Regions from separate parts of the Eubacterium limosum genome, predicted to be linked through region 2. Evidence: predicted binding sites of a transcription regulator. Region 2 holds the regulator's gene; the other holds the start of a gene.
What was found. Region 2 encodes HrcA, which represses chaperone genes, less so after heat shock. Its sites were predicted from a motif close to TGTTAGCACTCNNNNNNNNNGAGTGCTAACA; they were not measured.

Region 1: htpG (molecular chaperone HtpG) is a predicted target of HrcA. The motif match lies at 13,619-13,649, and genes of this name have one in related genera.

Annotation. Positions count from the first base shown of each region.
Region 1 covers NZ_CP019962.1:1,218,572-1,233,815, reverse strand. The annotation lists gene rpoB (DNA-directed RNA polymerase subunit beta) at 1-1,871, opposite strand, end outside; gene B2M23_RS05700 (cation-translocating P-type ATPase) at 2,588-5,245, shown strand; gene B2M23_RS21115 (hypothetical protein) at 5,299-5,445, opposite strand; gene B2M23_RS05695 (uroporphyrinogen decarboxylase family protein) at 5,456-6,607, opposite strand; gene B2M23_RS05690 (APC family permease) at 6,609-7,946, opposite strand; gene B2M23_RS05685 (MFS transporter) at 7,994-9,361, opposite strand; gene B2M23_RS21110 (hypothetical protein) at 9,408-9,554, opposite strand; gene B2M23_RS05680 (uroporphyrinogen decarboxylase family protein) at 9,566-10,723, opposite strand; gene B2M23_RS05675 (TetR/AcrR family transcriptional regulator) at 10,924-11,604, shown strand; gene htpG (molecular chaperone HtpG) at 11,681-13,591, opposite strand; gene B2M23_RS05665 (transaldolase family protein) at 13,751-14,407, opposite strand; gene rbr (rubrerythrin) at 14,527-15,126, opposite strand; gene B2M23_RS05655 (ANTAR domain-containing response regulator) at 15,211-15,244, opposite strand, start outside.
Region 2 covers NZ_CP019962.1:1,867,143-1,882,386, reverse strand. The annotation lists gene B2M23_RS08705 (transglycosylase domain-containing protein) at 1-781, opposite strand, end outside; gene B2M23_RS08700 (RluA family pseudouridine synthase) at 797-1,711, opposite strand; gene radC (RadC family protein) at 1,830-2,534, opposite strand; gene B2M23_RS08690 (MarR family winged helix-turn-helix transcriptional regulator) at 2,675-3,145, opposite strand; gene B2M23_RS08685 (YhgE/Pip domain-containing protein) at 3,254-5,764, opposite strand; gene B2M23_RS08680 (hypothetical protein) at 6,022-6,270, shown strand; gene dhaS (dihydroxyacetone kinase transcriptional activator DhaS) at 6,267-6,833, opposite strand; gene dnaJ (molecular chaperone DnaJ) at 6,899-8,068, opposite strand; gene dnaK (molecular chaperone DnaK) at 8,199-10,034, opposite strand; gene grpE (nucleotide exchange factor GrpE) at 10,140-10,700, opposite strand; gene hrcA (heat-inducible transcriptional repressor HrcA) at 10,709-11,743, opposite strand; gene hemW (radical SAM family heme chaperone HemW) at 11,920-13,059, opposite strand; gene B2M23_RS08645 (tyrosine-protein phosphatase) at 13,179-14,147, shown strand; gene B2M23_RS08640 (helix-turn-helix transcriptional regulator) at 14,198-15,097, shown strand; gene B2M23_RS08635 (GyrI-like domain-containing protein) at 15,156-15,244, shown strand, end outside.

The DNA of each region.
Region 1 (15,244 bases), 650 kb from region 2:
GAGCCGGCACGACCAGTGATCTGTTCATTAATGAAGTGATTGCCTTCGTCCAGCGGCTCATTGGCCTGGGCAATGGCGTACTGGCCTTCTTCATCGGCTGAGAGATAGTGGATCTCATCCGTTACCACCCCGTCGATAACCTTGCGGTAAGGGGATTCGATAAAGCCGTATTCATTGACACGGGCAAAGGTCGCCAGTGAACCGATCAGACCGATGTTCGGGCCTTCAGGCGTTTCGATCGGACACATACGGCCATAGTGGCTGTGGTGAACGTCACGGACTTCGAAGCCGGCGCGCTCACGGGAGAGACCGCCAGGTCCAAGGGCGGACAGACGGCGCTTATGTGTCAGCTCAGACAGCGGGTTATTCTGGTCCATAAACTGTGACAGCTGGGAGCTTCCAAAGAATTCCTTAAGAGCTGCGTTTACCGGACGGGTGTTGATTAACCCCTGTGGTGTCAGGATCTCATCATCCTGAACAGACATTCTTTCACGGACAACTCTTTCCATACGGGAAAGGCCGATACGGAACTGATTCTGCAGCAGCTCGCCAACAGAACGGAGGCGGCGGTTGCCAAGATGGTCAATATCGTCAGTATTCCCGATGCCGTAGTCGATACCGATAAAATAAGAAACCGTTGCGAAGAGGTCGGACTGAAGAATGTGCTTCGGCACCAGACGTTCCATGTGGTTTTTAATTTCATCGTGTTTTTCTTCATCGGTCATTTCTTCATCGTCAAGGATCTGCATAAGCGCTTCGCGGCAAACCAGTTCCTTAATTTCTAAATCGCTGATATCAAAGGGGATATCCTGGGTATGAATATCAACGAAGCCATTACCGATGACGCGGACGATTTTATCTTCGCCCTGATGCTGGACCTTGACATTGACCACATTGATCCCGGCATTCTGGATCTGCCATGCAACGTCCTTCTTAAAGATCTGGCCTTCCTCTGCCAGGACTTCGCCGGTTTCAGGATCAATGACGTCCTCAGCGGCGACCTGCCCGGTAATACGGGTAGCCAGAGATAATTTCTTATTGTATTTATAGCGGCCGACGCGGGCTAAATCATAGCGGCGGTCGTCAAAGAACATGGAGTTCAGCAGTGACTGGGCGCTTTCCACTGTCGGCGGTTCGCCCGGACGCAGTCTCTTGTAAATTTCCAGAAGACCGTCACGTTCGTCCTTCATGCCTGCGGTTTCATCTTTCTTGATGGTTTCCAGCAGACGGTAGTCATCCCCGAACACCTCGAGGATTTCCTCGTTGCTGCCAAGGCCAAAGGCGCGCAGCAGCGCGGTAATCGGCAGCTTACGGGTACGGTCAATCTTGACGTACATGATATCGTTGGAATCGGATTCGTATTCCAGCCAGGCCCCGCGGTTCGGGATAACCTGTGCAGAATAGAGCTTTTTACCAAGCTTATCACGGGTCAGGGTGTAGTAAGCACCCGGAGAACGTACCAGCTGGCTGACGATAACACGTTCCGCACCGTTGACAATAAAGGTCCCGGTATCGGTCATTTTGTGCAGGTCGGCCATATAGACCTTCTGTTCTTTTACTTCATTCTTTTCTTTGTTGATTAAACGGACACGCACCTTTAAAGGCACATAGTAAGTCTGATCCCGTTCCTTACATTCCTCAATGCTGTATTTCGGTTCTCCCTCGATGGCGTAGTCCACGAACTGCAACACCAGATTACCAGTGTAATCTGTAATTTCGTGGATGTCGTCAAACACTTCCTGGAGGCCCTTTTCAATAAACCATTTGTAGGAATCGAGCTGTACTTCTAATAAGTTCGGCATCTCAAGGACTTCTTTAATCTTTGAGAAGCTCTGTCTGGTTCTTAATCCGTATTGTACAGGATGCACCATAACCATCCATTATCACCCCTTGCAAATTATTTCGGCATTTTCAAAATACACTTTTTACGCGTATGCTCTTTTCTTTGTCGCAAAATTGTGGTACTATTTATAGAGTGGTAATTCTCCCCAATTTCGGGAATTGTCGCGAAAAAATAAAAATGGACCGAGACGAATTTCAGACCTTTGATCAGCCTGAAAAAGCGCAGCCTGCTTAAGAATTCAATTCATCAAGCATTTGGTTTGCCTTTGATCAGCAAACCCGCGCCCCATCCATAAGTCTATTTTAATTTTGTTTCTATTTATTGACTTCTGTCGGTCACATAAATAGCACAATTTTATCTTCTAATGCAATTTAATATCTTATCATAATAATTTTTAGCCGTCAAGGCTTTTTTTGTTGGATTTATAAACCTGAAATTATTCCTGAAATTATTTTAAGCAACCTGCTTAAGGAAAACGCTGCTGCATCCTTTCCCATAGCGATCTTAAATTTAACACAAATTTAACATTCACCCATTGACGCAGCGCCGCAAAAACTGCTATAATGCACTAACAGTTGAAAAGGGAGTAGTTTAAGACGCGCCGTCAACACCACGGTTTTTAACCTGGCGGTGTGCGCCTATCTTTTTTGGTAACGAGACTTTTCGACAGCCTGGCAAAAGGGCTGCCGGAAGTCTTTTTTTGGTGCTTCCGGTGTATACAATCTTGACAAAGGAGTATCGATGATGTCAGAAACCTTTTTTAACCGTTCTGCGCAGGAAACACTGGGCGAGCTCCATACCTCGTCCTCAGGCCTCAGCACCGCCGAGGCTGAAAGCCGGACCAAAACCTTTGGCCCCAACAAGCTTTCAGAGGGCAAGAAAAAAAGCATCGCTGTGGTTTTTCTGGAGCAGTTCAAAGATCTGCTGGTGGTTATCCTAACCATTGCCGCCATTATTTCCCTGCTTTCGGGTGAAAGCGAAAGCACCATTGTTATTTTTGCTGTTTTACTTTTAAACGCTGTACTCGGCACTGTTCAGTATGTCAAAGCTGAAAAATCCCTCGAGAGTCTGAAGGCCATGTCTTCGCCCGTTGCCCGGGTGATCCGCGACGGCGCGCGCCTTGAGATCCCCTCCCAGGAGGTGGTTCCCGGTGATATTCTGCTGCTGGAGGCCGGCGACCTGGTGGTTGCCGACGGACGTATCCTGGAAAACTTTTCACTCAAGGTCAATGAAAGCTCACTGACTGGTGAATCCGAAAGTGTCGACAAAACCGCCGATACCATTCCGTCGGAAAAGGTAGCCCTCGGCGACCAGATCAACATGGTTTTCTCCGGTTCTCTTGTAACCTATGGACGGGCAACCGTTGTTGTCACCTCCACGGGTATGGGCACAGAGCTCGGTAAAATCGCTTCTCTCATGAACCAGACCCAGCAGCGGAAAACACCGCTTCAGACCAGTCTTGATAATTTCAGCAAAAAACTGGCTGTCATTATTCTGGCCGTCTGTGTGGTGGTTTTCATGCTCTCCGTTTTCCGCAGCCACATGCCGGTTCTGGATTCTCTGATGTTCGCTGTTGCCCTGGCTGTAGCCGCCATCCCTGAGGCGCTCAGCTCCATCGTGACCATCGTACTGGCCATGGGCACACAAAAAATGGCCAGACAGAATGCCGTTATCAAGGATCTCAAGGCCGTCGAAAGCCTCGGCGCCGTCTCCGTGATCTGTTCAGATAAAACCGGAACACTGACCCAGAACCGCATGTGTCCCCAGAAGATCTATGCTGACGGCAGGCTCGCCTCCTGTGAGGATTATGACCTTACCAACGGTGCGCAGCGCCTGCTGTTAAAAATCGCCTTGCTCGCCAGCGACGCCACCACCGATGAAGACGCAGGCACATCCATTGGGGACCCCACCGAGGTGGCTCTGGTACAGATCGGCGACTCCTTTGGCATTGAAGAGTCTACCTACCGAAGCCAGCACCCCCGCTTGCGTGAGCTGCCTTTTGACTCTGACCGCAAGCTCATGAGTACACTTCACGAGCTTGAAAAAGTACCGACCCTGCTGACAAAGGGTGCGCTCGATGTCATGCTTGAGCGCTCCAACTGGATCTACACCACCGATGGTATCCTGCCAATGACCGATGAAAAGCGCAGCGAGATCATCAACACCAACCGCTCTCTGTCCGAGGAAGGGCTCCGCGTTCTGGCCTTTGCTTACCGTGAACTCTCCGAGGTGCGGGATCTGTCCATAGAGGATGAAAATGATTTTGTGTTCGTTGGTTTGATCTCCATGATCGACCCGCCGCGTCCAGAATCTGTCCAGGCTGTGGCTGACGCCAAACGGGGCGGTATCCGCACTGTCATGATCACCGGGGACCACAAGATCACCGCAACCGCCATCGCAAGGCAGGTCGGTATCTTTGAGGACGGTGATATTGCGGTGGAAGGCGTTGAGCTCGACGCCATGACCGATGCCGAGCTGGACGAAAAGCTTCCCCGAATTTCTGTCTACGCCCGTGTCTCACCCGAGCATAAAATCCGCATTGTCGACGCCTGGCAGCGCCAGGGACGCATTGTCTCCATGACCGGTGACGGCGTCAATGACGCTCCAGCCCTTAAAAAAGCCGACATCGGCGTAGCAATGGGTATTACCGGTACCGAGGTCAGCAAAGACGCAGCGTCCATGATCCTGACCGACGATAACTTTGCCACCATTGTCAAGGCTGTTATCAACGGGCGTAATATCTATGCCAATATTAAAAACGCCATTCAGTTTCTGCTTTCAGGTAACACTGCGGGTATCCTCTGTGTGCTGTACGCCTCACTGATGGCTCTGCCTGTTCCTTTTGCTCCAGTGCATTTGCTGTTCATAAACCTGCTGACTGACAGCCTACCCGCCATTGCCATTGGCATGGAGCCCTCACGCCGCGGACTGTTGAACCAGCCGCCCCGCAACCCTAAGGAACCGATTTTAAACGGCAGTCTGCTCAGGCGCATTGTCTCTCAAGGCCTGCTGATCGCTGTTGCCACCATGGCCGCCTTTTACCTTGGACATCAGTCTGGCAACGCCATGCTGGCCAGCACCATGGCCTTTGCAACCCTGACCCTGGCCCGTCTTTTCCACGGTTTTAACTGCCGTGGTGATGAATCCATTTTCCGGCTGAAGTTCGGAACGAACAAATACTCACTCATGGCCTTCTTTGGCGGTATCTTGCTTCTCGCAGCGGTGCTGTTCATACCTGGCCTTAATACCCTGTTCCTTGTGGCGCCGCTCACCATGGCCCAGATCGGCCAGATTGGCCTGCTGGCATTCCTGCCTACCCTGATCATTCAGATTGTCAAAATGATCACTGACCGGCAGCACGACAGTGCCGTGACTGGCAAAGCTAGTCTTTCGGACGATTAAGCTTTTAAAAAGCCCGGTTTTTCTTTTGAAAAACCGGGCTTTTTATATTTGTATTACATCAGTAAGAACATCGCAAAACTAAAAATCATCTCTTCATTTCCCTGAAAAGCCTCAATGGCATATGGAATCGCTTCTTTGGGAATCTCATATTTTTCAATATTTGCTTCATAATCATTATAGTATTCGGAATTGATATTCATCTTTTTCTCCTTAATAAACGCCGTATTCTTTAACGAAATTCAATAATTCTTTATACAGATTTATATCCGCGTCATTTGCCCGAAGCAGCGATTTGTCTAAGCTGAAAATATAGTTTCCGCCCGGCGCCAGCACGTCAATTATTTCCTTCGCCTTATCTTTCACCTGCTGTAATGTGCCTGCTTTAAGCAGTGACAGAGGATAAAAACCTGTGAGGATAAATTTTGAACCAAGTTTTTCTTTAAAAAGCCTGGGATCACCAAACTCTGCCATCAACTGGCAGCCCTCTGGAAGCTCCTGCATATAATCGAGGTAGCGCGTAAAATCATTTTCCATAAAAATTGAAACTGCCGTATTGGTTTTAACCAGCTCCTCAACCAGCTTTTTAAAGGTTGGCCAGTAGAAGCGCTCAAAATCCTTCTCTTTAATATAGGTTGCCATATGGAGCGGAATCATACAGGCGCCGCGCACCTCAGGCGTTCCCTTGGCTCCTGCCTTGATCATCAGTGGGAGGATCGCTTCACACGCTGCCTCAACCTTTTCCGGATTCCTTCGAATATCCATGGACATACCCGTAAAGGATCGGAGCAGGTCTGCGATAAAATCCATGGGCGCATCTGTTTGCGCAAAAGCACCGCCCAGATTCGATTTACCATACTTAAGGCAGATTTCATTTTTAGCTGCACCGATTTTTCCCATTGTTCCATAAAAGCTTGAAAAACCTTTTGCCAGGGACATAGAGGATTCCGGCCACGGCTTATCGAGTTCTTTATACAGTCTTGGGATAATCGCATCCCAAAGGAATTTGTAGGGTGCTTCAATCAATGCGTCATATTCCCCAGGCTCCATCACAGAAATTTCCGGATGCTGCAGAAAGCCATCGCTCCCCATCTGAAAATGCCTTGCGCCCAGAAGCTTGTAAAAATGCGGAAACCGCACAGTTGTGACGCCAAGGTTGTCGCTTTCAAAATCCTCCGCGACGCGTTCCATGGCCTTTATCAGATAATTGATATCAAACTGGTGAATATTTAGATTGTAGCCTGCATACTCCAGGACAGCGGCTGCGTCCATGTTCAGATTAATGGGCACACGCTTGGGAATTTTTCCGGAACGCACATCGGTGTAAAGCTGATTTCTTTCAACTGTATTTTTATTTATTTCCATACTAATCTTTCTCTCCTTCGCCTTCTGTTTTTAATGTCTTGTATTTTGATTTAAAAAACAAATATAAGCCTATTCCTAAAATATAAAGCAGTATTATGACATTTGCCGTTGCCGGATTCCCCGCAAACAGAGCATATACCTGGGTGGACATAATAAGGTATGTGATGACCACCATGGTTCTGAGCCGCCATTTTGGATAACGCTTCGAATAAACGCTTTGCTTCCATTCTTCTGGATACTTCTCCGGTAATTTCAAAATCCCTGCCATCGGGATCAATATCGACAAAATCGTCATACCAACCGCAATTTTAGAAACCACCGTTAAATCCATCCCTAAAAGCGCAGGGATGAGCCCCAGAATATAGAAAATAGTCGTCAGGATGTAGGGAACCTCGTATTTGTTTGTTTTTCCCCAGGCTTTCGGCAGCCAGCCATCCTTACAGGCCTGAATCAAGGAGCTCGAATACCATACAAAGCTTGAATTTAGAGTGGTGATTAATGCTCCCAGCGCTCCACCGACAATGAAAATGCTGAAAAGCAAATTATTGGGATATACAATGCGCGCCGTGACAACCAGGGATTGGTATGCTGCTTCGGCCTGTGGAATCACACCGCTTGCCACAATGCCAATAAACATATACAATACCGTCACACCAATGGTCACAATATAGATAACCTTTGTCATCACCTTTTCAGGATTTCTGATCTTCGGTGCAAAATCCGTGATGATATATGCACCCCCAACAGCGAAAAATAAAAGTGAAACCGCAGAGTAAAACCCACTGAATCCATTTACGAAGAATGCTTTTTGTTCAAAAAAATTGGATTCCACCTTTCCAATGCCAAAAATAACAAAGGAGAGCAGGCTGAATACCAAAATAACAAAGAGTACATTCTGCACAATCGCTGCATTTTTTATACCGAAAAGGTTAATGATATAAAACAAAGTCAAAACACCTGCCGCCACCACCTTCATTCCCACTGGATTGTTAAGCGCGGGGATCAAGCTTGCCAGATACTGCGCAATGGATATGCCAAAAATCGCAATCGTGATCCGTCCAAAAAAGTAAATATATACATATAAACCGCCAGCCTCTTTTGTAATCAGCTCTTTAGAGTAGCTGTACGCAGCGCTCATTCTTGGAAGAACGCTGCTCATAATAAAGAGGGGCCGAAAAGAGATCAGAAACAGGACAGCGCACACTGCAAATGCTATAAAAACGCTTCTGCCAGTCATTCCAATGCCGATACCTGTCAGCGTAATAATTCCTGATCCTATTGTAAAACCGGTTGCCATCGTAAGTGTTTCGAAAAAAGAAAGCCTGTTGTCTTTTTTCATCTGGTAACCTCCTGGCAGATAAGTCTGTTAACTCACTGCCTCAATCTTTAATTGTCAGCCATCTTTCTTTCCGCGATTTCAGCGCGCAATTCTGGTAATTTTCTTTCATTGACGTTATAAAACAGCATCGCAATCACAGCGACCAGGCTGACGCCTGCCGGGAAAAACATTGCCAGCGATTTTATACCTTCTATGACTTCCGGCATTGGCTCAACCCCGCTTTGAAGGCCGATAAGCCCAAGGCCAAAGGCTGCTACGCTCGTCGAGAATACCGCCGCAATTTTTATGGAAAGCTGGTAAACACTGAATATAACCGCTCGGGCATTATAACCTGTTTTCCATTCGCTGTAATCAGTGATATCTGCGTACATGGCTGTATTGACAACGTTCGGGAAGGCGACCCCCACATAGCCGATACAGGCAATAATCAAAACGAGCGTCGCATTATTTGCGTTAAAGAACATGAGCACCAACGCAGCACAAATCCAAACCATACCTAAAATATAGGTTTGTTTTTTTGTCAGCTTTTTGGTGATGAACGGTACAAGCGTTGACCCAATAAGCATGAGAATACTGGTCAATCCGAAAAATGTTGGAATGATATCCGGATTTTTGACAACATAGATGTAAAAATAAGGGAACATTGCAACAATCAACAGCGTTGTTAATACTCTGCATATATCTGCCACTAAAATCGCCAAAAGCGGACGGTTTGTTACCACCTGCTTAAACATCTGTGCGACTGTGACTTTTTCGGCCTTACCACCCTTGACAGTAACGCCTGAATCCTTGTAGTCTTTTGTGGCCGCAAAAAGATTCCCATATCCTAAAACCGTCAGAAGCCCTAATAACAAAGCTGTAATAAAGAATCCCTGTACGGTCATTTCCTGAGCGCCGGCAACCAGATAGATTAATGGCAGCAGGCACCAGCCAGCCAGAATTTTGCCAATGGAGTTTCCCTGCCCGCGGAAGGTGGAGAGCTGCACACGCTCCGCCGCATCAACCGTCAGTGTTGAATTTAAGGATGTATAGCCAATGTATGAAACATTAGTGGCAATACAGAATGCCGCATAGAAAATCGTATAGAGCACAATGTAGGCACCTTCAGGCAGTCCTGTCAGGTTTGCACACATAATTGTATTGAAAAGAAGTATAAAGAACGAACCAATGAGTATCCATGAACGGTAGCGCCCCCATTTAAAATTACTTTTTTCAATAATTGGTCCAAGTATCGGAACACTGATCGTGTCCAAAATACGGCCAAAGGTCATGATAACCCCTGCCTGAACTGGAGAAATTTTCAATACCTCTGTAAAAAAAACCAGATAGTAAGTATTTGAAAATGTAACCATAAAAATAAAGCATAAATCTGCAAAGCCATATGAAAATTTTATGTAATTACTTAATTTTTTCATCTCGATCTCCTCATCTTGCCTATCATAGCGTATAAAATCCGTTCATTCATATTAACAGTTTAATGACAAATCCAAACAGCTTCTCCTGTGCCACCTGCCAGTATGGCTCGAGATAGCTGTTTTCCTCATAGTCAATTTCATTTTGTTCACAGTATTCTTTCCAGGTTGCCAGATATTTTGTATTTTCGTCCATTGCCTTCCCTCCTAATATTTTCCGTAGGATTCTACAAATTCATACAGCGCCCTTACATTTTCCGGTGTTCCGTCATTTGGATAGGTAATGCCTTTGGCAACGGTAAATATATAACCTCCGCCCGGCGCCAGAACATCCATCAATTTTTTCGCTTCATCAAGGACTTTTTCTTTTGTACCATACTGAAGCAATGACACATCATAACCGGCTGTAATACACATGGTCTTACCCAGCTTGTCTTTAGCCAGCTGCGGGTCCATATATTCAAAGGCTCCAAGGATATGCCCCTTTGGCAGATCCTGAAGATAGTCATAATAGCGCGTCCAGTCACCTTCAAAATAAATACGCATATATTGCCCTCTTGCCGCCATGCGCTCTACCATTTCTTTAAAAGTCGGCCACCAAAGCTTTGCAAAATCTTTTTCCCGCATAAAAACAGGCATATGAAGCGGAATGCTGATGAGCTTCCCCTTTACCGCAGGCAGCTGGGCTGCTAACCGGTCCATCAGCGGCAATACGGCTTCGGCTGCTGCCGCAACTTTTTCCGGGCACCTCCGAATATCCATTGTAATTTCTGAAAACCCGCGAATCATATCCGAAATATAATCCATTGGCGCTTCAACCAGTCCTGCGCCTGTCAGAGGAAGACCATATTTCTTACTGACACGTCCCGCCTCCATCAAAATCGGGGTTGTCATGTCGGTCTGTATATTCATCGCGCGGACAAGTGACATCCCATAACCAGCCCCCTCTGAATCCAAAGCTTTGTAGACTCTCGGTAAAATCTTATCCACAATAAACCCAAATGGATTTTTAATAAAAGCATCATACTCTGAACGGTCCATACAGCTGACTTCTGGATGCTGCATAATTCCAGTTTTACTTTCAGTAAAATTGATTGATTTCAATGATTTGTAAAACAACGGATTTCTTGAAAACAATGACGGGCATGTGTCTGTCGCAAAATCCTGCGCGATTTTCTCCATTGCCTCTCCCATTATCTTTGGATCTACCGCGCTTCCCTTAATAGGATAGCCAGCGTAATTAATCGCCCAATACTCACCAAACCGCGTTTCATGAGGAACCCTGTCCGGCTGTTCTAAATCGACGGCCTGAATATACCTCTTTTCTCTTTCTTCATACAACTGATCCACGTTTTTATTCACCATGTACCCCTCCTGACTGAATTTTAAACTGAATATTCAATTCTATATTCAGTATAATACAATGAACTCGTTTTCCTGTCAATGTTTTTTTGTTTATTTTATTTTTTTACTATTTTTCCTATTGGTGAATACTAAATTTCACGTGTACTTTTGAAAATAATATAGTATAATGAATAACCACAAAACATTTTAGAGGATGGCCAATGGATACATACAAAAATACAGACGATGGACAAAGAGAAAACATTTTATATACAGCAAAAGCACTTTTCCTAGAACTAGGCTACCGTAAAACAACAATTGCGTTAATCGCTGAAAAAGCTGGTGTTTCGGTTGGACTGGTGAATTATTATTTCAAAAAAGAAGAAATTGTCGGTCAGATATTTCACGACTTTATTCTTTATATTCGCCGTTTTCTAAACAAAAAGCTTGGCTTTATGATCGAGAACCAGTTCCAAATGCACATATTATTTAATCGTATTTTTTTCATTAAAATTTTTGAGACCCCCGCGGCCTCAGAACTATATAGTCTTCTCCGTGAAAAAGAGCTTTACCTGGATGCGACCCATAATTATATTCGCAGCTCCATGTCTGCCATTATTCTGGAGTTCGATCTCGACATACAGCCACAAATGTTCAGAAAACTGACCGTCGCTGAATATGGCGCTCGAAAAGCGCTTTATCAGGATATCTACAACTCCCCCAACAAGGAAATTTCCATAGATTTTACCGACTTTTTATCAACCATTTCCGTCCGGTTGGCTGGCGTTACTCCTGAGATTATTGATAAGAATATAAAGCACTGCAATAAGCTTATGCGCTATATTGATCTTGACAACATTCATTTTGAAGATGATTTTCATTCTCTCGATGAAACGCCGTAGGCATTTATCAAAAAATACAAAAGCCCCATTCTCCACAAGAATGGGGCTTTTAAATTATTATGTTTTCCGATCAGCGTTATACCATCAGTTCACAAATAGATCTTGCGAACTCTACCGGATCTTCAATGGTCATGCCTTCAATGAGCATGGCCTGATCATAAAGCAGGTTGGCGTATTTTTTCAGCTTATCGTTATTTTTGTCGTCATAAGCTTTTTTCATGGCGTCAAATACCGGATGACTCCCATTGATTTCAAGAACCTTGTCGGCTTTGACATCACCGCCCATGGGCTGTGCGTTTAGAACTTTTTCCATTTCTAAGGATATCCCCTCTGTTGAGAAGCATACCGGATGACTTTTCAGTCTTGTGGACAGCTTGACAGCATTTACCTTGCCGTCCAGGGCATCCTTGATGGCGGTCATTAAATCTTTATTTTCTTCATTTTTGGCTTCAGATTCTTTTTTGGCCTCTTCGGACTGTTCGATCCCCAGATCATCATCGGAAGCGGAGCGGAATTCTTTTTCATCATATTTCATGAGACTCTTAAGCGCAAATTCGTCCACATCGTCAGTACAGTAAAGGACTTCGTAGCCCTGGTCTAAAAGCAGCTCAATCTGCGGCATCTTTCCGATCTTTTCAATGGAATCACCGCAGGCATAGTAAATATATTTCTGGTCTTCTTTCATTCTGCCGACGTATTCTGCAAAGGTGACGGCTTTCTTTTCGCTGGAGCTGTAGAACATAACCAGATCCTTGAGCTTATCGGCGTTCATGCCGTAGCTTTCGTACATGCCAAATTTGAGCGGCAGACCGAAATTTTTATAGAATTCATCATATTTTTCACGATCTTTTTTCTGCATGTCCATAAGCTCAGAGGTGATTTTCTTTTCAATACGTTTAGCAATGGCCATGACCTGACGGTCCTGCTGAAGCATTTCTCTGGAAATGTTCAGTGACAGATCCTGTGAATCGACCAGACCTCTGACAAAGCCAAAATAGTCTGGCAGAAGATCCTCACATTTATCCATAATCAGAACGCCGCTGGAGTACAGCTGCAGGCCTTTTTTAAATTCCTTAGAAAAGTAATTATACGGGACATTCGACGGGATAAACAGCAGCGCATCGTAGGTGCACACACCTTCTACATGGGTTGCGATAACCTTGGCAGGATCGGTATAGTCATAGTATTTTTCCTTGTAAAAATTGTTATAATCCTCATCGGTGACTTCACTTTTATTCTTTTTCCACAGCGGTACCATGCTGTTGAGGGTTTCTTCTTCCAGGTAGGTATCGTACTGCGGTTCGTAATCCTCTTTGGCCTTCTCTTCCTCTGAAGCCTCGATCAGGGTACTCTTTTCCACTTCCATTTTAATGGGATAACGGATATAGTCGGAATAGCGTTTGATCAACTCTCTGAGTCGGTATTCTTCCAGATACTGGCTGTATTTTTCATCCTCTGTGTCGTCCATGAGTGTCAGAATAATTTCAGTCCCGACTTCTTCTTTGTCACATACTTCAATGGTATAGCCTTCCGCACCTTCGGATTCCCATTCATAGGCAGTGTCACTGCCGTCTGCCTTTGTACGGACCTTGATGTCCTTACTGACCATAAAGGCAGAATAAAAACCGACACCAAACTGGCCGATGATATCAATATCTTCCTGAGCTTCATGCTCAGACTTAAATTCCAGAGAGCCGCTGTTGGCGATAATACCAAGATTTTCTTCCAGCTCTTCCTGGGTCATCCCGATACCATTATCGGTAATGGTCAGGGTTCCAGCTTCCTTATCCGGAATAATGTGGATCGCGTAGTCATCTCTTGAGAGACCGCTGCCACCCTCCGACATATTTTTAAAGTAACGCTTGTCAATCGCGTCACTTGCGTTTGAGATAATCTCTCTTAAAAAAATCTCTTTGTTTGTATAAATCGAATGAATCATTAAATCCAGCAGGCGTTTGGATTCTGCCTGGAATTGCTTTTTAGCCATAATCTCCACTCACTTTCGTTTCGTTATTGTTAGCACTCGTTATCTCCGAGTGCTAACAATACTATAGATCATTCTGATAAAAAAATCAAGATCTTTTGAAGAAAAATTTAAATAATCTTAATGACAAAAGCAGCACCTCTACGGTGCTGCAGCTTTGATTTAATATTTTTCCTTCAGCATCTCGCCATGCCTGTTAAAGGTTTCGATGGCCGAAACTGCCAGCTCTTTATTCATCATCTTTTCAAAGATATTGTAGGGGATGGTGACTGAATGGGCGCCGGAGGCCAGGGTCTGTATAACCTGATTGGTATTCTTAAAGCTTGCGCCCAGAATCTCACAGTTCAGCTGGCGCTCATTAATAAAATCGCGAATGACAGAAACCGCCTTGTAAGGGTCCAGGTCATTGTTGGACATGCGGTTTATATAAGGCGCAATACTGTTGCAGCCTGCCAGCGCGGCAAATATCCCCTGGTCCGCAGAGTAAACGGCTGTTCCCAGAATCTTACAGTCCGGATATTTTTCGCGTATCTGCTTTACCACCTCCAGTCCTGCAATATCCATTGGTATTTTAAGGCCGATTCGCCCCTCGCCGTCGAGAGCCAGAATGGTCTCACAGTCCTCCAGACGCTCCTCTACTGTTTCGCCGATGGTCTGCACGTAGATAAAAGGCACTCCTTCCTCCAGAATTTCGCGCACCTTTTCCGCTCTGGGGGTCCGCTCGTTAAGAAGAATGGTCGGATTGGTGGTAACCCCTTTAAAAACGCCGGTTCTCATGGCCTTTCTGATTTCCTCAATATTGGCTGTATCTAAAAACATTTTTATTCCTCCCTTTATTTTGTCCAACGATTATAACAAAACTGTCTTAAAATTTTTCAAAAAAAGCTCCGGAGTCAGTTTCTCTGATCTCCGGAGCCTGGTTCGTCCTAAATGACTTTTTAATAAGCTTCCACAAATAATTCAAAGTATTCTCTGCCGTGCTTACAGGCCGGGCAAACCTTTGGCGCTTCCTTGCCTTCACTGATATAGCCGCAGTTGCCGCATTTCCATTTAACGGATTCTGAGCGTTTGAAGACACGTTCCTTTTCAATGTTTTCAGCTAATTTTAAATAGCGGGCTTCGTGGGCCTTTTCAACCTCTACAATATATTTGAAGGTAGCCGCAATATCTTTAAAGCCTTCTTCTTCAGCGGTTTTTCCAAAGTTATTGTACAGGTCGCTCCATTCTTCACGTTCGCCGGCAGCGGCGTTGATCAGATTGGTGCGGGTGTCGTCGCTCAGGCTGACAGGATATTCCGCAGTAATACCAACCATCATGGCTTCTCCGTCCAGACCTTCATTTTCCACGATGTATTTATAGAACATTTCCGCATGTTCTTTTTCATTGGCTGCTGTTTCCAGGAAAATGTTCTGGATCTGAACATAGCCTTCCTTTTTAGCTTTTGACGCAAAAAAAGTATAGCGGTTGCGGGCCTGGCTTTCACCTGCAAATGCCTTCATCAGATTTTCCAGTGTTTTCGTTCCTTTTAATTTACCCATTTTGTTTATTCCTCCTTGAAACAAGACGTTCTGTTAGTATTTATACACTTATTCCGGAGGAATAAACAGGTTCTTTAAATCTTTTTAACGCTCATAGGTCCGTATAAGGTTTTCGGCA
Region 2 (15,244 bases):
CCTCTTTTACCATACGGGCAAGTACCTGGGCCTGGCGGTTTTTAGCCGCCTCAAAGTTGGCGTTGGGCGCATAGGCTGACGGCGCCTGAGGCAGACCTGCCAGCATGGCAGACTCGGCCAGATTCAGGTCAGAGACATTTTTGCCAAAATAGGTCTGAGCGGCTGCCTGCACACCATAGGAGGCGGAACCAAAGTAATATTCATTCAGGTACATTTCAAGAATCTGGTCTTTGGTATATTTTTCCTCCAGCTGTCTTGAAATGGAGATTTCCTTCATCTTACGGTTGACAGAATCCATAAAGCCGGGTTCGGCAACGTCCAGGTCAAAGAGCACTCTGGCAAGCTGCTGGGTAATGGTACTGGCCCCCTGGCCTGTACTGTTGCCGCTGAACAGATTCGAAACCAGTGAACGCATAATCCCATAGTAGTCAACACCATGGTGCGAATAGAAGCGGGAGTCCTCTGTTGCGATCAGGCCGTTTTGCAGATCCTTTGGAATCTGGTCCAGAGAGACATAGGTCCTGTTCTCAGCGGCCATCTCGGCAATAACCTGATTATCCGAGGAGAAAATCTGTGTTTTTTCCTTTTGCTGATAAGTAAAATCTGAAATATCCTGTCTATTGGCCGCGTAGACTGAAAAGCCTGTCACGACACCGGCAACGACCAAAACCGCCAGTACAATCAGGACGATTTTCCAGGTTGCCATTCTTTTCTTTTTCTTCTTGGGCAGCCCTTTTCTGGGCGCCTTGGGAGCAACTTTCTTTGCTTCTTCTTTACTCATAATTCCACCTTCTTTTTATTCTTTCCTCAATGTTTCTCGAAGTGTTACTAAATCTTCAGTTAATCCTGCGGAAAGTTCCAACTCACCGCTTTTGGGTAAGGTTAAGTTCAACTTTGCAGCGTGCAGGGCCTGTCTGGCCATGCCGTAGCTCGGATTCCCATCATGATTGTACAGGCTGTCACCAATGATGGGGCAGCCAATATATTTTAAATGGACTCTGATCTGGTGGGTGCGTCCGGTTTCCAGTACCAGCTCCACCATCGCAGCATTCCTGTAGCTTTCCAGTACTCTGAAGTGTGTGACAGACTCCTTGCCATCTTCCATGACCGTTCTTTCCAGGCTGTCCTCAGACGGACGGCCAATGGGCACACGGATGCAGCCTTCCTTCTCCCTCGGAACATTGTTCACAAAGGCGATATAAGTCTTTTTAACCGCATCGGTCTTCATTCTGGATTGGATATAATGATGCACATATTTATTCTTCGCGATGACGACAAGTCCGGTAGTATCCCGGTCCAGACGATTGACAAAACGGATTTTTCCGGGAGTACCTCTCTCCTCCCAGTACCAGGCCACATGGTTGGCCAGAGTATCCAGCTGGTGGCTTTTGGTTGGATGCGTCACACAATTGGCATCCTTATTGACCACAAGCACCTCGTCGTCCTCATAAACGATATCTAAAGGTCCCTCAACGGCCTCAATGTCGAACCGCTCTTCCGGAAAGGTAATGACCACCTGGTCTCCTCTGTGCACCGGATCGGTCAGCCAACAGTCCCTGCCGTTTAAAGTAATGCTGCCGTCCCGCTTGAGCTGCCTGAGCAGCCGGCTGGAATAATCATAATGATTGGTCAGCATGTCCTTCAAAGAAGCACTTTTTACATCTCCTACTATATAATGATATACAAACTGTCCCTCTTCGGGCATAATCATTACATCACCTCTTCCAAGCATTCACAATCTCAACTATTTATTTTATTGTAAAACAAGAAAATAATCAATCTAATTTTAACACAAATTCATAAATAATGCCAAAAAACATAAAAGAACCTTAGATATAGCCGGATTCTTTAAAACTGACATAGTCTGCCCCGCCGATCACCACATGATCGAGAACAGGAATCCCGAGCAGATCGCCCGATTCCAGCAGGCGTTTGGTAATGGCCCTGTCCTCCGCGCTTGGCTTCGGATCACCTGATGGATGGTTATGGGCCAGAATGACCGCAGCGGCGTGCTGCCGGATGGCTTTTACAAACACCTCTCTCGGATGCACCAGGGACGCGTTGATGGTCCCGATAGAAATAGTTTCTGTCTTAATGACTTTATTCTTGTTGTCCAGCAGCAGAACCATAAAGTGCTCCTGCTTCAGGTAACGCAGCTCGTCTGTCAGCAGCGCGGCCACATCCTTTGGCGAACCGATTTTCGGCTGTTCGGGCGGATGGGTATTCACACGCCGTCCAAGCTCTATGGCAGCCTTTATCTGGCAGGCCTTTGCAGGGCCAATACCTTTTAGCAGCACATTGCGGTCAAGCTCCTCGATACTCATGCCAAAAAAGGCTGAGAGATCATTGTCAAAGGCCCTCAGAATTCGCTGGCCAAGCTCCACCGCAGTCGCGTCCTGGCATCCTGTCTGAATGATAATGCCGATCAGCTCTGCATTACTGAGACTTTGGACACCGTGTTTTATCAGTTTTTCACGGGGACGCTCATCTCTGGGCATCTCCCGAATTGCCATATGGTCACTATTTTCGGCCATAGGTCACCTCCTCGCACGGTTCTCTTTATTCTAACAGATTTCAAATTTCCTTTCCTAAATAAATTCCTAACATTATGTAATGTTTTGTAACTGAATAATGAACAAAACATTAAGAAAAGCCCCAAAAGGGGCTTTTCCGCTTATTTTTCTTTCAAATCCTCCAGCTGTCCGTTAAAAAAGGAAGTGAGCTGTTTTAAAGCAATTATTAAGTTTTCCAGCCCCTCCTCTGTCAGGACCTCGCCGACATTTGAGACCATATTCTCATGGAATATCCGGTGATGCATCTCGGCGCGCATGCCTTTTTCGGTTAAATAAATCCGTACCACCCTGCGGTCTTTTTCGGAACGCCTGCGGGACAGATACTCTTTTTTGACCAACACATTCACCGCTGTGGTCAGGGCGCCGACTGTAATCCCGACCTGCGCGGCTATTTCCGTCATCGTGTTTTTCTTGTCTCTCTGTAAAATACTGACTGCTTCTATAATATGTAATTCCTTGACAGAAAGATTTTCAATGCTGCTTTTTAAAAGGGTCTGTTCTTCCAACGATAGGATCTTATTGAAGGTATCGACAAAAAAGGTGTTCAAAGTATCTCTTTGTTCATCATTCATGATTTACCTCTTAAATATTGTATCTTTTTAAATTCATTTTATGTTAAAAGTATCCAAATGTCAATGAAAATACAAAGGCCACAGCAAATTTCAGCTGTGGCCTTAATTTTATGGTTGATCCGTTATCTCCGCGGCGCTGCGTGCCCGTCCCCTGTTCTGAAAATAAGTGAATAAAACGGTAAGCAGCATAATCACAATCAGAATGCCCATAAGCACCAGACTGTTCTTATCAATCCCCATAGCGCCGGTTCCGCTGATGGTGTCCTTAAACAACCCGACAGAATAGGTCATGGGCATAAATGGGTACAGAATGTTAAAAAACTTCGGTACCGTCTCCATTGGGAAGGTCCCGCCGCAGGAGGTCAGCTGAAGAATCAGCAGCGCAATGGCCAGAAATTTTCCTACGTCCTTTAAAAAGACGATCAGGAACTGGACAATGGCGATAAAGACCATGGATACCAGACAACAGGCCAGATAGAAGGCCAGCGGATGGTTAATCTGAAGCCCCAGCCCGAACTGAAGCACAAGGGCCAGAAGCACTGCCTGCATGAGCCCGATCACAAGATAGGAAAAGCTCCGGATAATGCGTTTGTCTGAGCGTCTGGACAGGAGCTGGAATTTCTCGTCCGCGTCCAGATAAATGCCAAAGAAAATAATCAGCGCGCCGACCCATAAGGATAGGGAGAGGAAGTAAGGCGCAAAGGCCGTTCCATAATTCGGTACCGGGTCAATGGCGTCTGTATTGACATTGACTGGGTCTGCTGCGTAGCTGTCCAGGCCGCTCAGGGGCGCCAGCTGATCCCGGACGTCGGTCAGGTTGTCATCCACGCCTGTCTTAGCGGTTTGCAGGCCGTCCCTGAGCTGAAGAGAGCCATCCCGCAGCTTGACAACACCAGTCCCAAATTCCTGAGCGCCGCCCACGAGGGTGGTGGTGCCGTCACTCAGTGCAGACGCGCCCGAATCCAAAGCCTGGGCGCCTGCATTTACCTGATTGACGCCATCGCTGGCCTGGGCTGTGCCGTCTGCCAGGGCTCCGGCGCCGTCACTGACCTGTCCGGCTGCCGCGTTAATTTTTCCTGCGCCGGCGTCAACGCTTTTGGCGCCACTGTCGGCCTGGCTGGCCCCGGCGGCTACCCTATTCGCCCCGCTGTTCAGCGTGTCTGCACCGCCAACCAGTTGGCCAGTCGCGGCGTCAAGGCCATCCATCCCCTGCTTCAGGCTGCTGCTGCCCGCCGCCAGATCCTGTGAGCCCGTCTGGGCTTTCTGGGCTCCGGCAATGAGGGCTGGAATCCCCTGCTGTGGGTCGTTAAGGGCTGCCTGCCCTTCTTTGATCCCGGCAGAGAGGGTATCGAGACCGTCGCCCACCGCCTTACCGCCCGCCTGTAAGGCAGCGATCTGGCTTGGATCTGTTGCCGCTGCCTGATCGTAAAGCGCTTTAAAATATGGATTGTTTAGCAGGTCTGGATCATTTTGAGCTGCCGCCACAATGCCATCCACCATCTGACTGGAGTTTGATATCAGCTGATCCACGCCGTCCTGATACCCCCCGAATCCGGTCTGAAGCTGCCCCACACCGCTGTCCAGACCTGTCATGCTGGCATTGACCTTCTGGCTCAGCAAATTCAGTCCGTCTGAAAGCTGGACAATCCCGTCGCTCAGTGAAGCAGCGCCCGCTGCAACCTGATCTGCGCCGGATTTAGCTTTCTGCTCACCCTGCTGATACTCCCTGACCTTTGTACTGAATTCGCCGGTTCCGGCAGCCAGGTCTCCTGCCCCCTGGTTCAGGGTACCTGTACCGCCCGCCAGTGCTGACGCGCCGTCTGCCAGGTCAGAGGTACCGTTTTTCAGCGCTGCTGTGCCATCGGCCAGGGTATTGGCACCGTCCTGCAGGCTCTGGGCGCCCTGAGCCAGACTGCGGGTACCATCGGCCAGGGCAGAGGCACCGTTCGCCAGGGCGCCCGCGCCGTCGTTCAGGGCTGACGCACCGCCTAAAAGGGTACCAGTGCCATTGGCCAGGGTGCCGGTGCCGTCACTCAGCGCTTTCGCGCCATCTCCCAGCTGTCCAAGACCATCCTGTAAAGTTTCCAGCTGTCCGGGCACCTCGTAAAGCTTCCCGCTGAGCTGGGCCACCAGCTCCTTGTCCACATTGGCCCGTGTTGATTTTTCAACCTCCAGCACTGCCTTGCTGAGAATCTGGCTGGCCAGATAATTCCTTTTTTCATTGGGTGAGTAATAAATTTCTGCCTCACGTTTGTTCTGGGTGCCGGCAGAGGCAATAGCGGAGGAGAAGTTCTCGGGTATACGAATCAGGGCGTAATACTGGCTGCCCTCTGTTCCCTTAACAGCGTCTTCCTCATCGGTTAACACGAATTTCAGGGTGCCGTCCTTTTCCAGCTCATCCCACATTTCCTTTCCGAGATTGCGCGATTTACCGTCAATGGCCGCACCTTTGTCCTGATTGACCACTGCCACCGGCAGGGTATCCAGCCTTGAGTACGGGTCCCAGAAGGCATCCAGATAGAAGAAACTGTACATAAGGGGAATAATGATCACGCCGAGGATCACGATCCAGGGCAGCCATTTTTTAAAAAACGATTTTTCTGACCTTTGTTTTTCCATTTTTTGATTGCTTCCTTTCTACTGCTTTACTGCGATTATAAGTTAATGGAGGATGTTATTGACATAATGTGAAAGTATAGCAAAAGATATCCTCCCTGTAACCCGACAAACCCCAGCCATTGTCCTGTTTTCATACAAAACAAAAAATCTGTCAGGTAGTCTGACAGATACGGTCTTTTGTCTATATTCAACCAGCCCCATGGCTGATATGCTTTAATTAAATATAAAATCAGTAGAAAAAACGAAAGGAACAGGCCATGAAATCCCTAGAGATCCGATTAAAAAACGCTGTGCTGGATGTAAAGCTTGACAATATCCTGAGAGGCATTACCAGATCGCCGGAGCGCTGCGCCCGCAATCTGGTCGACCTCGGTAAGAGCGTCTCTTCAAAAGAACTGACCCGTATCGAATACAGGCTGCTCTACAACGAGTTTTTAAGGCTGTGCACCTCCTCGGATATCGAGGGGACCAAAAAGAATTTTTTCAGGCATTTCACCCCAGACTAAAGCGCGCTTAAAAACCGCTTTACCGCCAGATTTTTACTGTCCAACACCAGATTTTCAAAACGCTCCTTTAAAAATTCCGGGCTTTCACGCATTCCCTCCTGCGCCCAGGCGACAATGATCCCCACTGTTCCGTAGGAAAAAAAAGAAGCAATAAAGTCCATGTCCTCAAGTTTGATTTCCTTTTCGCCACTGAGATTTGTGATAATCTCCTTAAACAGCTCCTTTGCCACCGAAAAGAGGTAGGCCTCAAACTCCTTCTGCCCCGAGGCTTTAAAGGCGTTGATGTAAAAATAATCCTCTTTCTTCATCTGCGTCAGCATCCTGTAGATACGGGAGCTCCAGTTCTCAAAGGTCAGCCCCTCCGTCATGACAGAAATGGCCTCATTATAATAAATCCAGTCCAGCAGCTCGTATTTGTCCTGGAAATGGTAGTAGAAGGTCTGCCTGTTCAGCCCGCAGCTTTTGGCGATATCTGAAATGGTGATCTTATCAAAGCTTTTAATGCGCATTAATCCCTTAAAACCGTCCGCAATGGCCTGTTTTGTTATCAATGATTCCGACATGGTTTCTCCTCCGTTATGCTGAAAAAACCGGTGCTGCAAAAGCATACACCGGTCATTTAAAAATTCTATTGAAAGGCATTCTTTACCTTGGACCAGAATTTTTTACCTTCCTGGTGATTGTCATTGCCTGTTTCTTTGTCAAAAGCTCTCAATAATTCTTTTTGTTTCTTATTCAGTTTGCGCGGTACCTCAACCCTGACAGTAATGTACTGGTCGCCGCGTCCGCGTCCGTTGACGTTCGGCACACCTTTGCCCTTGAGTCTGAAGACCTTGCCGGTCTGGGTGCCTTCTGGAACTTTCAGCTTGACCTTGCCGTCCACAGTCGGTACGACCAGCTCAGCGCCCAGGGCTGCCTGCGCAAAGGTCACAGGGATTTCCAGGTATACATCGTCCTCCTCACGCTTGAAGATCGGGTCTTCCTTCACGCTGATATAAACAAAAAGGTCGCCCTTTCCGCCGCCGCGCGCGCCGGTGTTGCCCTCGCCGCGAAGCGGAAGGATGGAGCCGTTGTCCACGCCTGCAGGAATCTTGATGTTGATGGTCCGTTCCTTTTCCTGGATGCCGGAACCGTGGCAGGTATGACATGGGTCGTCGATGATTTCGCCCTCGCCGTGGCACTTGTCACAGACCGTGGTCTGCTGGATGGTGCCAAAGGGGGTCTGCTGACGGATATAGATCTGCCCGGAGCCACCGCACTTGTCACAGGTATGGGCTTCACTGCCCGGTTCAGCGCCGGAGCCATGACAGGTCGGACATTCTTCCTGACGCTTGATTTTAATCTTCTTTTCGGTTCCAAAAACGGCTTCTTTAAATGAAAGATTAATGTTAATTTTCATATCTGAGCCGCGGCTTGGACCACGGCGTCCGCCGCCGCCTCCTCCAAAACCGCCAAAGCCGCCAAAACCGCCGCCTCCGCCGAAGGAGCTGAAAATATCGCTGAAAATATCTTCAAAGCCGCCTCCGCCGAAACCGCCGTAGGAAGCGCCGCCTCCGCCGCCAAAGCCGCCTTCCATGCCCGCGTGACCGTATTGGTCATAGGTCGCACGCTTGGTTTCGTCACTTAAGACCTCGTAGGCTTCGTTGGCTTCCTTGAATTTTTCTTCAGCCTCTTTATCGCCCGGGTTCTTATCCGGGTGATACTTCATGGCCATCTTACGATAGGCCTTTTTTATTTCATCTGCGCTGGCGCTTTTTTCAACGCCCAGCACCTCATAGTAATCTCTTTTTTCACTCATGCTTCTATTCACCTCGCCTCATATTGTAACCTAAAAGGCCCAGCCTGTAAAGAATCATTATTAAAGATGGCAGCCATTACAGCTGCCATCTCCTAAAGTCTATCTTATTGTCGGGCTCACAGCGGACGTCTTACTTGTCGTCGTCGCTGACTTCTTCGTATTCAGCTTCTACGACGTCATCGTCGCCCTTCTGGTCAGCAGACTGCTGTTCTGCGGTCTGTTCCTGAGCGGTCTGTTCGTACATTTTCTGAGCGATCGGATATAAAGCTTCGTTTAATTCTTCGATGGCTTTATTGATTGCCTCAACGTCTTCGCCTTCACCTGCGGTCTTAACCTTATCAATGGCGGCGGTTACCTTGCTCTTTTCATCGTCGGTAATCTTGCCTTCCATGTCCTTCAGAGACTGTTCTGCCTGGTAAGCAGTGGAGTCTGCGTTGTTCTTGGCTTCGATCAGGTCTTTTGCTTTTTTATCTTCAGCTGCGTGCTGTTCAGCTTCTTTTACAGCCTTGTCGATATCATCTTCACTCATGTTGGTGGTCGATTTGATCACAACATTCTGAGATTTGCCGGTGCCTAAGTCCTTGGCAGATACGTTGACAATACCGTTGGCGTCAATATCAAAGGTAACTTCGATCTGTGGAATACCACGTCTTGCAGCCGGGATACCGGTTAACTGGAAACGGCCCAGAGTCTTGTTGCCAGAAGCCATTTCACGTTCACCCTGTAATACATGGATATCTACAGCGGTCTGGTTGTCAGCAGCGGTAGAGAATACCTGGCTCTTCTTGGTCGGGATTGTGGTGTTACGTTCGATCAGTTTTGTGAATACGCCGCCCAGGGTTTCGATCCCTAAGGAAAGCGGGGTAACATCGAGTAACAGTACATCGTTGACTTCGCCGGCCAGTACACCACCCTGGATAGCGGCGCCGATGGCAACACATTCGTCAGGGTTAATGCCTTTGTAGGCATCTTCGCCGGTTAAGTTCTTAACAGCATCCTGTACTGCTGGGATTCTTGTGGAACCACCAACCAGGATCACCTTGTTCAGTTCGTTTTTGCCAAGGCCTGCGTCGCTCATCGCTTTTGAGACAGGTCCTTCGGTTTCTCTTACAAGACCAGAGGTTAATTCGTCGAATTTCGCTCTTGTCAGGGAGAGTTCCAGATGCTGCGGTCCTTCTGCGGTTGCAGTGATAAATGGCAGGTTAATGTCCGATTTCATAACGCTGGAGAGTTCAATTTTAGCTTTTTCAGCAGCTTCTTTCAAACGCTGTAACGCCATTTTATCAGATTTCAGGTCGATGCCGTGGGATTTTTTGAATTCTTCAGCCATCCAGTCAATGACCTTGTTGTCAAAGTCGTCGCCGCCCAGGTTGTTGTTACCGTTGGTCGCCTTAACTTCAAAAACGCCGTCGCCTAATTCCAGGATGGATACGTCGAAGGTACCGCCGCCAAGGTCATAAACCATAATTTTCTGATTGTCTGCCTTGTCAAGACCATAAGCCAGTGAAGCAGCGGTTGGTTCGTTGATGATACGCAGTACATCTAAACCGGCAATTTTACCGGCGTCCTTGGTTGCCTGTCTCTGAGCATCGCTGAAGTATGCAGGTACAGTGATAACAGCTTTGGTAACTGTTTCGCCAAGGTAAGCTTCTGCGTCTGATTTTAATTTCTGCAGGATCATTGCAGAGATTTCCTGCGGTGTATAGCTCTTATCGTCGATGGTTACCTTATAGTCGGTCCCCATGTGTCTCTTGATGGAAGCAACTGTACGGTCCGGATTGGTGACAGCCTGACGTTTAGCCACCTGGCCGACCAGTCTTTCACCGTCTTTAGTGAATGCGACAACGGACGGCGTTGTACGGTTCCCTTCTGCATTTGGGATAACAACCGGTTCGCCACCTTCCAAAACAGCTACGCAAGAGTTTGTAGTACCTAAGTCAATACCAATAATTTTTTCTTTACCCATAATATATGTCCTCCTATTGATTCGAAAGTTTGTTTTCCAGATTTAATTGCCGACCGGATGGCCGGACTTTGCGTCGTTTCCAAAACGCCGACGCCATGCGTTTTTTTACTTCTGATTAACCTTAACCATTGCGGGTCTTATGACCTTGTCCTTAAAAGTGTAGCCCTTCTGGAAAACCTCCAGAACAACCTGATCATCTTTTTCAGGATCTTCTCCAACGGCAACACCGTGGTGGAAGTTCGGATCAAAGGCGGTGCCCACACAGTCAATTTCCTGCAGACCCTCCTCGTTCAGAACACCAATTAACTGCTTGAAAACCATCTGAACACCCTCGCGGTATTTGTCCGTATTGTCATCATCGGCTGCCGCTTCGGCGCGGTCCAGGTTGTCAAGCACTGGTAAAAGCTTTGTGACAAAGCCTTCAAGAGCAAACTGGTAAATGTCGGTCTTTTCCTTCTGCGTTCTTTTTTTATAGTTTTCAAAATCCGCCTGAAGGCGCATAAGACGCTCCATCGCTGCTTCCTCTGCCTTGGCCGCTTCATTTACCGATTTTTCAACATCCTCTACAGCTTCCTCAGCTGTCTGTTCTTCTGTTGTCTGTTCCTCTGTAGCTTCTTCCTTAACGGTTTCGTCTACGTTTTGTTCCATCTTTTCTTCCTTAGCCATTTAACCACCTATTTCATTAATAATTTTGTTAAGTTTGTGTTCAGTTCATTTCTTATATAATCAAGAACCGAGGAAACATTATCATAATTCATCCTCGTTGGTCCTATGACCCCAAAAGCGCCTACGGTCTTTCCTTCCAGCTCGTAGGTTGTTGTAATAATACTGAATTCCTTCAGGTTCTCATTATCATTTTCATCCCCGATGCTGATGTTAATCACCTGACTGGTGTCATCACTTGACAGAATACCCGCCAGCAGCGGTTTCTCCTCGATCACATTGACCAGGTGACGGATTTTTTCCACATCACTGAATTCAGGATAATTGAAAAGATTCGTCAGACCCATGGAATGGATGTCTGAAGCCTCTTCCATCAAAGTATCCCTTAATACCGGAAGAATTTCCCGGAGTAAATTGCTTTCATCCGGAGACAATTCCTGAATCTGATCGACTAGCTCCATGTTAATTTCCTGGAAGGAAATATTTTTGAGGAAACTGTTTAAGACATTACTCAGTTTCAGGGCCAAAGTGGTGTCAATTTCCTGCGAAAGGGTCATTTCAATGTTCTTTGCCATCCCTTCATAGGTGACCACAATGAGTAAAACACGTTCCTTTATTAAAGGAACAATCTGTACGTGCTTGCAGTTAAAGCAGGAAACCCGCGGCGACAGCACCACAGAGGTGTAGTTGGTCAGCTGGGACAGCACCTTTGCCGTGTGGTTCATGGTGTTATCCAGCTCCCTTGTTATTTTTAGATACCCATTATGGATGTCATTTCTCACAACCTTAGCTAATTTTTGGATTTGCATGATCTCATCGACATAATAGCGGTATGCCAGCTGAGTCGGAATTCTTCCAGATGAGGTGTGCGGCTGCATTAAAAAGCCCAGGTCTTCGAGATCAGCCATTTCGTTCCGGATGGTCGCAGGGCTGATGCCAAGGTTATAACGCTTTGACAAGGTCCGGGACCCTACCGGTTCGGCGGTATTGATGTAATCCTTAATGATTACCTCCAATATCTTCTTCTTTCTCTCTTTCAAGTCCATTTTATTCACCTCTTTATTAGCACTCGTTACATGTGAGTGCTAATATCTTGACTATAATATACCACCGGGGTCTTACTTTGTCAATAGATTTCTATAAGATAAATGTCAAGTTTTTAAGATTTAAACATTATTTAAGCAAGACCGTCCACAGCGTATTCCACCGCAGCAGACCCGTCCTAAACAAAAGCTACAAACACCTGATTCGCCAGGTCCTGCCCCTTTGGGGTAAGCCGGATAACCTGATCCTCACGCGTGAGAAGTCCCGCCTTCACAAGGTTTTCGATTTCCTCAAAATCCTCAAAAAAACTACTGCCAAACAGCTCCCGGTAATCCGCATCATCCACCCCGCACATGCGCCGCAGTCCCAGGAACATAAAGTCGCCCTTTTTCTCCTGGGCGTCCAAAATGTGCGTCTCGAGCACCGGGGCTTTTCCCTGCGTGACCAGAGCGCAGTAGTCTTCCATATCCATCACATTGGTTCGGCGCTCTTCCTTATAATAGGAGGCTGCCCCCAGTCCAAAGCCCACATAGGGCTTCATCACCCAGTACAGGCTGTTGTGACGGCTTTCCCAGCCTTTCCTCGCAAAGTTCGATATCTCATACTGCTCAAAGCCGTTCTCAGCCAGACCGTCAATGATAGTGTGCTGCATCTGCCTTTCCAGCGCCTCGTCCGGCAGCAGCAGTTTCCCCTGGCGGTACAGCGTGTCAAAGGCTGTTCCCTCCTCGATTTTCAGACTGTAGCAGGAAATATGCTTAATGGAAGCAAGGGCAGTGAGACGGTCAATATCCTGCCGTACATCCTCCAGGGTCTGCCCCGGCAGGCCAAACATCAAATCCGCTGAGATATTCTCAAATCCCGCGCTTCCCAGCAGATCCAGAGACGTCTTAAAATCCGCGTAGGTGTGGATACGGCCCAGAGCCTTCAGCCCCCTGTCGCTTGTGGTCTGGAGGCCCATACTCACACGGTTAAGGCCCATGTTTCGGTAAGCCCGGCATTTCGCATCGGTCAGGGTTCCGGGGTTCGCCTCAATGGTCGCCTCAATGGCCTCTTCAGGCAGCTCAAAGCACTCCCGGATACAGTCCATGACCCGTCCGATATAATCGGCTGCCACATAAGAGGGCGTGCCCCCGCCAAAATAAACCGTGCCCGCGGGCACTCTTCCCTGCTCAGCCGCGAAGGCCTTTATCTCAAGGCAGACCGCCTCAAAATAACGCCCAGTCTCCGCCTCACCAAGACCCGCCCATGAGGGAAAATCACAGTAGCGGCACTTCTGCCGGCAGAAGGGGACATGCACATAAATTCCGACATTTTCCATTAAAACGCTCCTTTTTATAAAATATGCTGAAAAAACAAATTGTCACCGGGACAAATTTAAGTCTTTATGTTACAATATATTCTATATAATAAAGTAGAAAGAGTCAAAGGAGTGAACATATGAAAAAATTTGTAGGCATTGGGGCGCTTATTGCCGCGGCTGCCGCAGTCCCATATCTGATTCATAAAAAACGTCAGAAAAAGCTTCAGGCAGAAGATTTTAACCAGACCGAGAGCCTTCCGCTTCCGGAAAAAAATCCCTGGGAAACCGATTTTAAGGACGAAGACCATCTGATCTTCTGTGACGAGTCCAACCTGGGCAAGCGGCTGATCCAGCTGGAAAATTCCATCAATATCCGCGATATCGGCGGCTATACCGGCCTGGACGGACGCAAGACAAAATGGCGCAAGGTGATCCGCAGCGAAGAGCTGGCGCACCTTTCCGATAAGGATGTGGAATACTTTGAGGAGCTTGGACTCAAGCATGTCTTTGACTTCAGAGACGCGCCCAAAGCCAAAGCCCTGCCAGACAAGCTGCCCTCCACCGCAGATTACAAAAACATTCCGGTGCTCAAAAATATCCCCTTCAGCCACAACGAGATCAACTTTACAGCGCCTGACGGCATCGATCAGTTCATGCGCAAGATCTACGGCTACCAGGTCGAAAACGCCGCGCCGCTCTACGCAGAAATCCTCAAGGTCATGACCGACCCCAACCAATACCCCATCCTGTACCACTGCACCAACGGAAAGGACCGCACCGGCTTCATGACTGCCCTCATCCTGCTGATCTGCGGTGTGCCGGAGGAAACCATTATCTCGGATTACTCCCTGACCAACCTGACCTTTGATGAAGCCTTCGAGATTCTCGGCACCATCATGGCCGATGAAATGAACGAGGCCAAGGGTATTTCCAAAGACCAGCTCAAAGATTTCTTTGGCGTCAAGCCCGAATGGCTGAAGATTCAGCTGAACTACATCAAGGAAAACTACGAAAATGTCGACGCTTACCTGCTTGATAAAACCGATCTGACAAAAGAAGATCTGGATAAAATCCGCGAAAACATGCTGGAAGCGCCAAGCGTATAAAAAACAAAACGGACGGCAGATCTGCCGTCCATTTTAATTGGAGAAACATTATGCAGACCCATCGCCTGTTCGAAATTATCTACCTGCTTCTGGACAAGGGGCAGATGACCGCCAGCGAGCTGGCAAGCCATTTTGAGGTCTCTGTCCGCACCATTTACCGGGACATTGACCGCCTGAGCATTAGCGGCGTCCCCATTTACACCAACGTGGGAAAAAACGGCGGTATCGCCCTCATGGACGGCTACACCCTGGATAAGTCCATTCTGAGCGACGCTGAGCAGAATGAAATCCTCATGGCCCTTCAAAGCCTTAAAGCCGTCGAGTACCCTGACCCTGACGGCCTGCTCACCAAGCTGGGAACTTTTTTTAAAAAGAACCAGCAAAGCTGGATCGAGGTGGACTTTACGGGCTGGGGCGGCTCCATACAGGACCGGGAGCGCTCAGAGGAGCTCAAAAACGCCATTCTCAACCGGCGCACCATCCACTTTTCCTACTGGAGCGCCGACGGGAAGAAAAGCCAGCGCACCGCTGATCCCATCAAGCTGCTGTTCAAAGGCCACAACTGGTATCTTCAGGCCTACTGCCATACGAGACAGGACTACCGCGTGTTCAAGCTGTTCCGCATCCAGGATCTGCAGGTTCTGGGGGACACCTTTGAGCCCTATCCCGCCGTCCCCTTTACCGAAACAGCTAAAACCGTCATGACCCCGCTCCACTTCACCATCCTTAAAAACCGGGCCTACCGGGTTTACGACGAGTTCGCCGGTGCCCAGGTCACCCCGCTGCCCGGGGGCGATTTTGACGTGCGCACCTGTCTGCCTGTGGACAACTGGCTCATAGGCTACCTTCTTTCCTTTGGCGGCGACCTGATCCTCCATTCCCCCAAACCCCTCTGCGCCACCCTGAAAGAGGAGCTTGAAAAAGCTCTGGCCCATTACGCCCAATTCTGACACACCCTGTCATATTTCATCTGCTATACTGGTTCTATCATAAGAAAAGAGGTATAACATGCATTACGAAATAACAGAACTGAGCCCAAGAACCATCACCGGCATTACCGCCCGCAATAATAACTTCTCGCCAGGCTCCGCCGAAGT